DNA from 4 places in the Paenibacillus sp. FSL M7-1455 genome. Region 1 is predicted to be linked to each of the others. Evidence: riboswitches for the same ligand, from Rfam matches in the RefSeq annotation. Region 1 holds a riboswitch; each other region holds the start of a gene.
What was found. A riboswitch is a leader RNA that binds a small molecule or an ion and turns the genes downstream of it on or off. The one in region 1 is predicted to bind thiamine pyrophosphate.
Positions count from the first base shown of each region.

Region 1 (3,205 bases):
CCGGTTCCAACGGTTTCGCCGCTCCGCCCCGCCTCAGGTCAAGCACCTTGAAAAAATCCGCCCATACGCCCGGATACCAGATGCCGTACTGCTGCAGCTCCCGCCGGAAGGCGCCGAAAACCCATGCGGGAGGGCCGTCGCCGAGAATGCTCCCGTCCGGAGCCAGCAGGACGATCCGGTCCATCCGGTCCGCGATCTCTTCGATCCGGTGCTCCACGACGATTAAAGTCCGCCCTTCCGCCGCTTTCCAGACGGACTCCCACATCTGTTTTCTTCCCTCGGGATCCAGGAGGGCGGACGGTTCGTCCAGAAAAATGACCTCGGGCTCCAGCAGCAGCACGGAGGCCAGCGCCAGCCGCTGCTTCATGCCTTGGGACAGGCTGTCTACCGGAACATGCAGCAGATCCGGACGCAAACCGACCGCTTCAAGGGCCCGGCGCATTTCGGGCACCATCCGTTCCCGCGGAATGCCGCGGTTCTCCAATACGAACGCCAGCTCTTCGTCGACGTATGGCATGCAAAACTGCGTATCCGGATCCTGGAACACGTACCCTCTGGAATCCGGCGCCACGATGCCTTCCGCTTTGATCGGCACCTCGATCACTTGCGGAATCAGCCCGCCGAGCACCTGCAGCAGCGTCGATTTGCCGCAGCCGCTGGGCCCGAGCAGCAGCACTTTCTCGCCGCGACGAACGGACAGGGACAAATCCTTGAACACGAAAGACGGCTCTCCCGGAAATTTAAGCCTGAGCTTGCTGACTCCCGCCACGGTCTCCGGCCCGAACGGTTCTAAATCCAACGGCTCAATCATGGTCAAGCGCTTCATAATCCTTTTGGGTCACGGGCCGCAGCAGCTGCGTCACGCCGGTAGCCTCCAATGCCTTCGCCAGCGCAAACGCCAAATATCCCGCCAAAATCGCGGAGCTGATGATTCTAAGCACGTATTTGAACAGCATCATCCCGAGCGTATAGTCCGTCACGTAACCGAAATAAACATCGACCGCAAACGAACCGAGCGCAGCGGCCGCGCCCGCAAATGCCGCCGTCCCCATCTTGAAGCTGCGGTAGCGCAGCAAGGCAAAAACCAGTTCCGCCGCAAGGCCCTGCGCGACGCTGTACAGCACCAGCTGAACGCCCCATTCGCTGCCGAACAAAATTTCCACGTGTGCCGCCGCCACCTCCGCCAACAGGGCAACGCCGGGTTTGCGAATCAGGAGCATGGCGAGCGTCGGCGCCAAAAACCAGACCCCGTACACCAGCTCATCAGCCTGAAAAAACAGCGGCTTGAACAGATCGTACACCGAGCTCCAAAAATGATAGACGACGCCAAGCGCAAGCGACAGCAAAATCGTGACCAGCAGGTCGCTCAGCCGCAGCCCTTTCCTTTTTTCCGCCTGAAGCACGTGATTCATCCTACATCTTCCTCTCTTCTTCGGTGAGCGGGAATGCGCAAAAATAGGCATGAAAAAAACCGCCCTGGATACGCAAAGAGAGACGGTTAAATAAGCCCGGTCCATGGGCTTCTATCGCGAATTCTCTACGCTGGCATTATCCAGATCAGATTCCCGGTCAGCAGCGGATACAGCTGCAATCTCAGCCTGATTCACTCAAGCTCCCGCATCCCATATGTAACGGACCGCCCTTCGCCAAAAAAACGAAGCATGCGAAAGCGTCCGGTTCCTGGTTCCAAAATACACCAATTCCGTGCCGGTTGGCAACAGAAAAAATTTTTCCTCGGCAGCCCCTGCCCTACTTCCTCCCCCTGCATGCGGCCGTCCGTCTTGCGTTAGACGTTATTGATTTAACCGCTATTCTATGTCAATATATTTCAGAGTGTTCCAAAAATAGTATGCTGCGCATTTCGGATCCGGCCGAAATTCGGTGAAACCAAAAGGCGGCCGCGCACGTTAACTCTATAAATCGACTCGAAGCACCATCCGAAGGGAGAAATAGCATGGCAAAACGATTGTTAAGGCTGATGACGGAGCTCTCCTCAAGAAAGTGGCTATCCGCATTGATGGGGCGTTTTTCCCATAGCAGGCTCAGCAGGGGCGTCATCCCTTATTTTATAAAAAGCTATCAGATTCCAGCCGACGAAGCCGAAAAGGAAATCCACGAATACAGGACGCTGAACGAGTTTTTTTCGCGCCGGCTGAAGCCGGGCATGCGCCCGGTCGAGGAAGGGCCGAACGTGCTGACAAGCCCGGTCGACGCCAAAATAACGGCCATGGGCGACATTTCCGCGGGGACGATATTAAACGTCAAAGGCCAGGATTATTCCGTGGCGGAGCTGCTGAACTTCTCCCCCCATTTGGAGCTGTACAAACACGGCTATTTTTTTGTGCTTTATTTAAGCCCGACCGACTACCACCGCATCCATTCCCCCATTACGGGGGTGCGTACGGAAAGCGAGCACATCAAGGGCCGGGCTTATCCGGTCAACGAATTCGGCATGACCCGGATGAAATCGGTGCTGTGCCGGAACGAGCGGCTGATCACCTACATCGCCGGGGAATACGGCGAGGTGGCCGTCGTGAAGGTCGGCGCCATGAACGTCAGCAGCATCCGTTACGACGACGAATCCGTGTCCCGCTGGAACAACGGCGACGACCTGGCCTATTTCGAATTCGGCTCGACCGTCGTGCTGCTGACGCAGGACGGAACGTTTACGCCAAGGGCCGGCCTGAAGCCCGGGGACCACGTCCGGATGGGCCAGCTTCTCGGAACGCTTCACCCTCCGGTCCCGCGGGACAAGGGCTAAGATCCGCTTTCGTCCCGTCCCATGACGGAAGCGATCATCTTTTGCAGCAAACGCCCCGGCAGGATCGCTTTGGCCCGGAGCGTCAACCGCGTGCTTCCCGGCAGGGCGTACCGGAACGCGGGCCGCTTCATGCATGCGATACGCGCAACGAGTTCGGCTACCTCCTTCGGGTCGCCTCCTTGTCGTGCGCTTTTTCGCGAAAACGCCAGCACCTTGTCCATCATGGCCCGGTAAGGCGAACCTTCGGGAGCGCTCATTTGCGCGAACCCCTTGTCCCAAATCGGGGTGCCGTAGGCACCGGGCTCTACCAGGACCACATCGATGCCGAAGGGTTTGGCTTCGAGCGCAAGGCATTCGCTGAAACCCTCCATGGCGAATTTCGAGGAAGCATACGGCGCATATCCCGGAAATCCGATGCGGCCGCTGATGCTGCTCATCTGGATG
Region 1 covers NZ_JBBORO010000001.1:4,586,926-4,590,130, forward strand. The annotation lists gene NYE48_RS21160 (ABC transporter ATP-binding protein) at 1-811, opposite strand, end outside; gene NYE48_RS21165 (ECF transporter S component) at 804-1,412, opposite strand; TPP riboswitch at 1,518-1,629, opposite strand; gene asd (archaetidylserine decarboxylase) at 1,955-2,761, shown strand; gene NYE48_RS21175 (SDR family oxidoreductase) at 2,758-3,205, opposite strand, start outside.

Region 2 (3,205 bases), 200 kb from region 1:
CCGTCACCTCCGGCATTCCCCCGTCCGATTCGAACCAGTAGGAAAGCGTCTCGGACGGATCGGCAAGCGGGAGCTCGATGCCGAGCTGCTTCATGGCCCAATCCGCGAACGTGCTCTGCTGGATGTCCCCGACGCCGAGTTCGGGCAGCACGTCGGAAATGTAATCGAGGAACATATGGTTCGGGGCAAAAATGATCATCTTCTCTGCCGTGACCTGCTCCTTGTATTGATACAGCAAATAGGCGAGGCGGTGCAGCGCCACGGTCGTTTTTCCGCTTCCCGCCACCCCTTGGATGATCAGCGCCGTATTTTTTGCCGCGCGGATGATTTTGTCCTGCTCCGCCTGGATGGTGGAAACGATATCGCGCAGCTTGTTGTCCTTGTTTTCGCCCAGCCGGTATACCAGAAATTCGTCGGATACGGCCGGCTGGTCGCCGTTCCGGTCATACGTGTCGGACACCCGCTCCAAAATCTGCTTCCGGATGACGAGGTTCCGCTTTAAATACACCAGCCCTTCGATCGTCCCTTCGGGCGCTTCGTACGAAGCCGGTTCATCCCCGCCCGTGAAGGAATAAAAAACGCTGGCGATCGGGGCCCGCCAATCGATGACCATCGGCTGCTCGCCGACCTCCTCGTGATCGACGCCGATTTTGCCGATGTAAAGCGGTGTGGGCGCGGCATCCTTTTTTTCCTGAAAATCAAGCCGTCCAAAATAAGGGGCCGCCAGGCTCTTGGCCAAGGACTGCCTTTTTTCCTCGCGCCCGGCCTCGAGCACCTGCTCGGTAAAATCATGCCCGGTATACACCGGGATCGCGCGCAGCCGCTCCAGCTGCTTGTCGATTTCCGCTATCGTTGCATTCAGCCTTCGCTCTTCCTCTTGATAGGCACTTTGAAAAGTTTGCTCCAATTTCAGTTACCTCCTAAAAGTTTTTCCGCCAGCCAAAATGGCCGCGGGAGCCGTTCGTGCGCCGTTCGCCTGCAACCCTGCGATATGTGCGGGGCGAACGCCGCGAACCACCCTGCCCTGGTAAGCTGATGCTTAGTCGTGAGCCATAAGCCCGCTTAGAAAGGATATTCAGTATATCACAATGAAGGCGCATTCTCCAGCGCGGCCCGTTGTGAAAACGGCGCTTTCAAAAGGCTCGGGTCTTTACAATCTTTTTCGAAGCTGTATAATGGGAACCAGCAAAAAACTGCATACGGATAGATAGCACTAGGGGTGCCTTTCTGGCTGAGAGACAAGTAGCGAATGCATGCGCGAACGTTAACCCTTTACACCCGATCTAGGTCATACTAGCGTGGGGAAGTGCGGTGAAACGACTGCTTCGAGGCCTTTCGATCCGAACGACGGAACCGGCCTTCGAGCCGTCCGCGAGCTGCACTCTTTCGGGTGCGGTTTTTTTGCGTGCCGGCCGGCTTGAAGTTGAAAATCGATCAGCGTTCGTTGAAGGAGGAAACGAAGGTTATGACTGAAAATTTGCATAGCGGCATAGATGCGTGCGGGGGATCCGCCGGCGCTTGCGGGACCAGCCGCATCGCGGGCTGCCGCTTTTCGATTTATCCGATGAGCGGCCGTTTTGCCGAAATCATCGAAGAGGCTTTGAAACGGACGAATACGTCCAAAGTATGGATGTTTACGGACGATGTCAGCACCTGCGTCCGCGGGCGGATGTCCCAGGTGTTCGACGTCGCCCAGTCGATGTTCGCCCATGCGGCGGAAAGCGGGGAGCATGTCGTGTTCAGCGGCACATTTTCGATCGGCTGCCCGGGCGACTCCAGCGGCGACGCGTACATGTCGGAGGATGACGTCCGTTTGAACGATGCCCCCTCGGGGGTCGACACGTCGGCGCAGTTCGCCCTTTATCCGATGAACGCGCCGGGATATATGGGCATGATCGCGGAGGCGGTCCGGACGGCTCAAACGCTGGGCACCTTCTCCGGAAGCGTTCATTATGCAAGCCGCCTCGACGGGACTGCCGGCGACGTGTTCCGGACGCTGGAGCAGGCGTTTGCCAACGCTGCGGAGGAAACGTCCCATTTGGTGATGACCGCAACCCTGTCGTGCAACAGCCCTTCCCCGAAGCCTGCGCGAAACCAAGCCGGGGAGGCGCAGATCCGATGAAAAACTGGAAATTGCGCGACATTATCGTGCTGAGTTCGCTGTCGGTCGTTTTTGCCGTCGTATACGTTCTTTTCCTTCAGGTCGGCAACGTCCTGGTCGGCTTGATGGGGCCGATGGGATACGAGGTCATTTTCGGGATCTGGTTTATCGTATCCATCATCTCGGCATATATATTGCAGCGTCCGGGAGCCGCGCTTTTGTCGGAAACGGTGGCCGGAACCGTCGAGCTTCTGATCGGCAATACGGCAGGGCCGGTGCTTATTTTGTCGGCCTTTATCCAGGGGCTCGGGGCTGAAGCCGTCTTTGCGGCGCTGCGTTACCGGAACTATTCCGCCCCGGCCTTGATGGCCGCAGGCGCCGGTTCGGCCGTCTTCAGCTTTGCCTGGGGTTTCATCCACTCGGGCTTTGCCGCGTTGTCCCCGGGCCTGCTGCTGGCCATGTTCATCGCCCGCATCGTCAGCTCCGTGCTGCTCGCCGGCCTGCTCGGCAAATGGATCGCCGACGCGCTGGCCAAAACCGGCGTGCTCCGCAGCTTCCCGATCGCCAAAACTTCGCGCGGTCAGCTGAGTTCCAAGGCGGAGGTTTCCTAATGGCCGCTGTAGACCGCCGACCGGTGCTGGAAGCCGACCGGATTTCCCTGAAGCTCGACGACCATCTTGGGGATGACGTGCTGTCTTCGGTTTCGATGTCGTTATACAAGGGGGAAATCACGCTGCTTTTGGGTCCCGGCGGCTGCGGAAAAAGCTCGCTCGCCCTCTGTCTGAACGGGATATACCCGCATGCGGTGGAAAGCGTCGTTACCGGCAGCGTGAAGCTGTTCGGAGAAACGCCGGACCTTCGCCATCCCGGAAAAACGGCCCAAACCGTCGGCATCGTCTTTCAAGACCCGGACAGCCAGTTTTGCATGTTGACGGTCGAGCAGGAGCTGGCCTTTTGCCTGGAAAACATCGGCTGCCCCCGGGAGGAGATCGGCGGGCGGATCGAAGATGCGCTGAAGCTCGTTCAGCTGAGCGATTGCCGGGAGAAAGAAATCCATACGCTCTCCGGAGGGCAAAAACAGCGCGTCGCCATCGCCGCGGCGCT
Region 2 covers NZ_JBBORO010000001.1:4,383,298-4,386,502, forward strand. The annotation lists gene NYE48_RS20190 (HelD family protein) at 1-907, opposite strand, end outside; TPP riboswitch at 1,206-1,322, shown strand; gene NYE48_RS20195 (YkoF family thiamine/hydroxymethylpyrimidine-binding protein) at 1,466-2,122, shown strand; gene NYE48_RS20200 (ECF transporter S component) at 2,119-2,712, shown strand; gene NYE48_RS20205 (ABC transporter ATP-binding protein) at 2,712-3,205, shown strand, end outside.
Region 2: it holds a riboswitch for thiamine pyrophosphate, as region 1 does, so the genes downstream of both, NYE48_RS20195 (YkoF family thiamine/hydroxymethylpyrimidine-binding protein) here and NYE48_RS21165 (ECF transporter S component) in region 1, are expected to answer to the same signal.

Region 3 (3,205 bases), 4.0 Mb from region 1:
CCAAAAAGAAGAGGACCGCCACAAAGGGCGGCCATACGCTATTCCACCAACGTCTCATGGACGGTATTTCTCCGTAAGCCGCTCCATGCTGATGCCGCCGGGACGATGGGCGATTTTGATCTGGGAAATGATGCTTGGGCTGCCCGCCTCCACAAGAGCTTCGTGCATGCGGCGCACGACGTCGAGCAATTCCTCGAGTTCGCCTTCCATCGTCGTTTCCAGCGGGTGCACCTCGTATTTGACGCCCGACTTTTGGATCACTTCGATGGCGCGGTCGACGTAAGCGTAGGAATCCTCGTTGTTCGGCGTTTTTGGAATGACCTGTATGCTGAGCAGGGTATGAGCCATATCAATCACGTCCTTATAAAATTTGATGATTGCTTTAATCGCGCAGCGGGGTCGCTTGGTACAGCGATCCTTACCTATTGTTGCGGCAAAAAGTCGTTCGTAAACGCGTTTTCGACATCCAGCGGTTTGTCGAGCAGCTTATGCTCGTACATCCAATCCGAATATCCTTTCCAAACCTGTTCCTTCTGCTCGCCCCAGCGCTTGGCGTCGTCCTGGTATTTCGGGCTGAGCCACTTTTGGCTGGCCATGACGAGATCCTTGTCGAGCTCGGGCACGGCTTTGATCAAGACATTGGCTGCATCCTCGGGATGCTCAATCGCGAATTGATAACCTTTGGAGGTAGCGCGCATAAACGCTTTGACCAGCTCCGGATCTTCCTTGATCTGCTTTTCATTGGTGACGAGGACCGGCGTGTAATAGTCCAGCTTGTCGGAGAAGTCTTTGACGTACAGCATATCGAGCGGCTCCTTGCGGAGCTCGGCTTCGATGCCGGTCCAGCCGTAGAAAATCCAGGCGAAATCGATGTCGCGTTTCACCGCCGTAAAATAATCCGCTTCGCCCATGTTGACGATTTTCAGCTTGCTGACGTCGGCCTTGTCGATGTCCATGATCGAATCGATCACGGCTTTTTCCACCGGAGAGCCCCAGCCGCCGTACGTTTTGCCTTCAAAATCCTTCGGCCGTTTGATGTTCCGGTCCACGGGCGCGGCAAAACCGGAAGTGTTATGCTGGATCACCGCCGCGATCGACACGAGCGGAACGCCTTGCGTGCGCGCTTGGGTGACGTTTTCCTGCACGCTGACGCCAAACGGCACCTTGCCCGATGCCACCATCGCCTCCGCGCCGCCGGCTCCCGGCTGCACGATGTCGACGTTCAGCCCTTCTTCTTCGTAGTACCCCTTTTCTTTGGCGACATAGAGTCCCGTATGGTTCGTGTTCGGCGTCCAGTCCAGCACGACTTTGACATCCTTCAGTTGTTTGGGCTCGCCGCCGCCGGCCGAGGAGGTTTCCCCTGAAGGCGTCCCCTGGCCCGTCGTTTGGGCGTTTTTGCTTCCGCAAGCGGCCGTAGCCAGCACAAGCAGGAATGCCAGCAAAAACAGTCCGATTTTTTTCGTTTTCATTGCGTTACTCTCTCCCTTATCCAGTTAATCCCCTTCATGCTGCAAAAGAATCGCGTTTCCATATCTGGAGGCGAATCACGGGACCGCGGCCGTCTTTATTTTCGCCGGAAGGTCCGATCATTCAACAAAAAAAGCGCCCCGGATGCGGGACGCTTAAGGCGCAAGGATGACATGGCGAACGCCATGACGATGGCTTTTCCTACGCTGGCATTACCCAGATCAGGTTTAAGGGTCAGTATCTTGAAGGGATACAATCTCAGCCGGCCGATTCCAGCACCCCGGATTCTTATGAAGTTAACGGGTTATTACATTGGTATTATAGTCCTAAGCTTGGAATAATTCAACGCTTTCGGCCGTGCGGCTGGCCAAGCCGGCGTATAAATGCTCGTAAAAATGCCACTATAAGGATGAAAGGAGTCTGGTTTTTACAGGGGGCTGAGGAAAATCAAAACAAGCATTTCGTTCATTCAGACGGTCATGATTTTGATGCTGAGCACCGGCCTGCTGAATCATGTCATCGTCATTCCCATTTTGCTTGACGCGGCAAAACGGGACGCCTGGATTTCGGTGCTGCTGGCATGCGGACTCACGCTCGTATGGGCGGCATTTCTTTATGCAGGCATGGCGAAACTCAATAAACGCCATCTGTTCGATTGGTTGGCCAAAGCCTATCATCCGATCGTGGGCCGCATGTTGGCCGTTTTCATTGGTTTGTATCTGTTTGCCATTTGCGCGGTGACGACCCGGGATACCGTATATTGGATTCATCTGACCTTCTCTCCCGAAACGCCCATTATGATCTTTTCTGTTCCTTCTGATCTCGGCTTTAAACGCCTTCTTGGGCATTCAATCCATTGCCAATACCGCGAGCCTTTTGCTGCCGATGGTGATTGTGCTTGGTTTTTTTGTCATGTCGTTTAATATGCCCCACAAGGACTACTCCTTGCTGAAGCCGATGCTTGAACTTGGCATGGGGCCCGTGTGGAAGGGGACGCTTTACGCGGGGGCCGGCTTTGCCGAAGTCATCATGATCTTCTTTTTGCAGCATCATATCCGAACGCGGATAACCTATGTTTCCTTGGCCGTCACGGTTTTGCTTTTTTTAGGACTCACCCTGGGGCCCGTCATGGGCGCCATCGTCGAATTCGGGGCGGACGAAGCGGGCAAGCTCCGGTTTCCTGCATACGAGCAATGGAGGCTTCTGAACATTGGACGATACGTCGAGCATCTTGACTTTTTTAGCGTCTACCAATGGTTCTGCGGCGCGTTTTTAAGAATTTCGCTCGCTTTGTTCCTCATTCTCGATGTTTTTCGGGTGAAGGGCAAAAAGGCGAAAGCGTGGGTGCTGGGGGGCATTTTTATCGCGATATTAATCATGATGGCCGTTCCTTTCAGCGACCGGTATTTTATGAAGGCCCTGTCCGTCTATGTGCTTCCCGTATCGGTGTGGGGAATAGCGGCCTTTTCGGTGATCATCACGGGGCTGATCGGCTTGGCCCGGCGAAGGGGGAGAATATCGTGAAAAGCCGTGAACGAAAGGAAGCCCAGGCCATCGAAGCCATCGTTGCGGAGCTGTTTGGATCAAGCTCGGATATCCGGAGAAAAACGATTCCGTTATCGGTACCGGGTTATTCGGTTCAGCTGATTTACTGCCAGGGATTGTCCGATACGGCAAGAGTGGAGCAATGGGTCGTGTCCGAACTGATGGATATATCGGAGCAGATCCTGCTGTCGGA
Region 3 covers NZ_JBBORO010000001.1:538,953-542,157, forward strand. The annotation lists gene NYE48_RS02305 (ABC transporter permease) at 1-58, opposite strand, end outside; gene NYE48_RS02310 (MTH1187 family thiamine-binding protein) at 55-348, opposite strand; gene NYE48_RS02315 (ABC transporter substrate-binding protein) at 423-1,469, opposite strand; TPP riboswitch at 1,649-1,760, opposite strand; partial or broken gene NYE48_RS02320 (GerAB/ArcD/ProY family transporter) at 1,956-2,991, shown strand; gene NYE48_RS02325 (spore germination protein) at 2,988-3,205, shown strand, end outside.
Region 3: it holds a riboswitch for thiamine pyrophosphate, as region 1 does, so the genes downstream of both, NYE48_RS02315 (ABC transporter substrate-binding protein) here and NYE48_RS21165 (ECF transporter S component) in region 1, are expected to answer to the same signal.

Region 4 (3,205 bases), 270 kb from region 1:
GCATTCGCCTTTCACCGGGTACACGTCGGTTTCGATTCCCGCTTGCGCCAGCAGCCGCTGGCCGTGGACACCTGCAGCGATGACCGCCTGTCCGCAGCTTATCGTCCCTTCATCCGTAACGATGCCGGTAACCCGCCCCCGTTCCAGCCGCAGCGAACGAACGCCGCAATTTTCCTTGGCTTCGGCGCCGAGCATGACGGCTGCCCGGACATAGGCGGCCGTCAATTCGGGCGCCGACACCTGCCCGTCCCCGGGAATCCGCATCGCGCCTTCGATGCGGCCCGTCAGGTTAGGCTCCAACTCGTTAGCTTCGGCAGGCGTAAGCCACGCGGCCGTTTCCCCGGCTTGGCGTTGAAAGGCGATCATCCGCCGGCAATCGGCGGCCTGGTCCGGCGTCAACGCCACCTTCAAAAGCCCTTTCTGCACCAGCCCGATGTCGATGCCGGTAAGCTCCCTCAGCTCCTCCGCCAGCTGGGGAAACATCGCCCGGCTCTGCCGCGCGAGGTCGAACAGCACGTCCGCCCGGTGGGTCTCCGACTGGGCGCCGAGCATGCCGGCCGCCGCGCCCGACGCGCCGGAGCCGATTTTCTCCCGCTCCAGAATCAATACGCGCCTGCCCTTCTTTGCCAGATGGTACGCGATGGAACCGCCGATGACGCCGCCTCCGACCACGACGACGTCAGCAACGTCAGCTTGATGGACCATGGTTTTCCCTCCCGTTATGTAAACATTGATAGTAAGCGGCAGCAGCGCTGACCGGGTCTGCCGCTTCCAAAATCCCGCTCATGACGGCCACGCCCGCCGCGCCGGCTTCAAGCGTATCCGCCACGTTCGCCGGCATCACACCGCCGATGGCGATAACGGGAATGCGGACGCGGCTCGCGAGCAGCCTCAGTTCCCCGGGTCCGCGGGCCGGAGAACCGGGCTTGGATGCCGTCGCATAGACATGCCCGAAAATGACATAGTCGGCCCCTTCCTCCTCGGCCGCCACGGCCTCGTGCAGCGAATGGACCGACCGGCCGATCCGCAGCTGCGGAAACCACTTCTTCACATCGGATGCATCCAGGCTGTGATGCCCGAGCTGCGCGCCCCGCACCCCGGCGGCCGCCGCGACGTCGGCCCGATCGTTCACCACGATGCGGTTTGCGGGAACCCCCGCAGCCAGCAGCATTCCGATTCCCTCCAGCAGCTCGCGCGCCGGTTTGGCCCGTTCCCTTAGATGAAACGCATCCACGTATGGATGGATGAGGCCGGCAATTCTCGCCAGCTCATCCAGCGGCTGCCTTCCCGTCGAAACGACATGCAGTTCCCTCCCTGTCAAAGGACCTCAACTCCCGCAAAAAAAAATTAAAGGCCGCTTTCCCGAAAGAAAGTGGCCTTTTCCGCACGTCGACAGCCTTGCGCCCCCAAAAAAACGCATAAGGCGCAAGCATAAAACGTTGTTCTTACCACTTCCCTCCGCTGGCATCGCTCCAGATCAGGTTCAAAGGGTCCGGAAATCGCACTTCCGTCTCAGCCGTCAGGCACCCCTAGTGATTTGCTATGAAATTGAAATTTACTATAACATGAAATCCGGTATGTGGCAATCTCTTCCATCCTGTTTTTTCAGCCCGCGCATCCGAAGCATCCGAAGCATCCGGCGAAAAGCGCCCCCGGACCGAAAAACGGCAAAACGCGGCGGCGGCAGTCAACGCGTAAGCAGAAATCGATGGGCTTGGCTGATGCCGCCCGCATCCTCGAACAACACCATCATGGACAGATCCGGAACAACCGCCTGTTCGTCCCGGATCCAATCAAGCGCCTCGTTCCCGGCACGCTCTTCGTTTACCGCGACCTTCCAGCCGGTTTTGGAAAAAGGAATGTCCAGCTTAATCTCATGGTTGTTCGCGTTATAGACGACGATGATGTTTTTCCAAGCGTCGCCGCCCGCAAAGTCCTTCAGCATAAAAGCGACGACATGCTCCCCGCAGCGGAGCGTTTCCAAATGGGTGTCAATCTGGTTCCGGGAGTTCAAGCGAAAGGCGGGGTGGCTTCTCCGAAGCTCGATCAGGCCCCGGTAATAGTCAAAAACCGGCCTAAACCTCCGCTTGTTTTCCCATCTTATGGCATTGACGGCATCGCCGCTGCGGTAGCTGTTATGATCCCCGTATTTCGTGCGGAGCAGCTCGTCGCCGGCATGAATGAGCGGAATCCCTTGGGAGGTCAGCACGATGCCGTTGGCCAGGAGGGCGCGTTTTACCGTCTCGCTTTTCATGATGTTCTCGCCGTCTATGCTCCGGTACGGCTCGGAATTTTCCACGGCCTCATGCAGGCTCCCTCCGTGAACGAGTTCCCCGTTTCGGATGTCCGGAAACTTGGCCTCGTCCCGCAGCCCCTGCGTCGTCAGCACTTTATCCCATAAATTCAAATTGTCGTGAACGGTCACGTAATTGACCGATTCGAGCGGAACATCCGCGAAATCGCCAATCGATCCCCTGACCCCTTCAAGGACCGCCGCTTCCGTGCCCGTTCCGCCCGTGGCAAAACCTTTCCCTTCGCCGTCGCTGTCCCCTTTGATCGCGCCGCGGAAATGGTCGTTGAATACGGCAAAGCCGAGATTCCTTTGGCTGCCTTTCAACGTTTGCCGCCCAAGCGGAGACTCCCCGCCCGTCCAGGGCTCCCCGTAGACGATGATGGCCGGGTCCGCCTCGCGGCGCAGCTCTTCGACCATCAGCCTGACGGTATCGGTATCGATCAGTCCCATCAAGTCCAAACGGAATCCGTCGATGTGATATTCGTCCGCCCAATAACGAACCGAATCGAGGATGAATTTCCGGACCATCGGGCGCTCCGTCGCCAGCTCGTTGCCGACGCCGGACCCGTTTGCCAGCCTGCCTTCGGCGTCCCTGCGGTAGAAGTACCCGGGCACGACCGCCTCGAACGGTCCGTCCTCGACGCTGTAGGTATGATTGTACACGACGTCCATCACGACGCGGATCCCTTTGCCGTGCAGCGCCATGACCATTTCCTTGAATTCGCGGATCCGGAGACCCGGCACGGTCGGATCGGTCGCGTAGGAGCCTTCCGGCAAGTTAAAATGCTGCGGATCATACCCCCAATTGTACTTCGGCCCGGAAGCGCCGGGATCGTCCGCCTGCAGCTCGTTCACCGTTTGGAAATCGAATACCGGCAGCAGGTGGACATGCGTGACTCCAAGCTCCTCCAA
Region 4 covers NZ_JBBORO010000001.1:4,316,117-4,319,321, forward strand. The annotation lists gene thiO (glycine oxidase ThiO) at 1-705, opposite strand, end outside; gene tenI (thiazole tautomerase TenI) at 689-1,321, opposite strand; TPP riboswitch at 1,437-1,541, opposite strand; gene pulA (type I pullulanase) at 1,688-3,205, opposite strand, start outside.
Region 4: it holds a riboswitch for thiamine pyrophosphate, as region 1 does, so the genes downstream of both, tenI (thiazole tautomerase TenI) here and NYE48_RS21165 (ECF transporter S component) in region 1, are expected to answer to the same signal.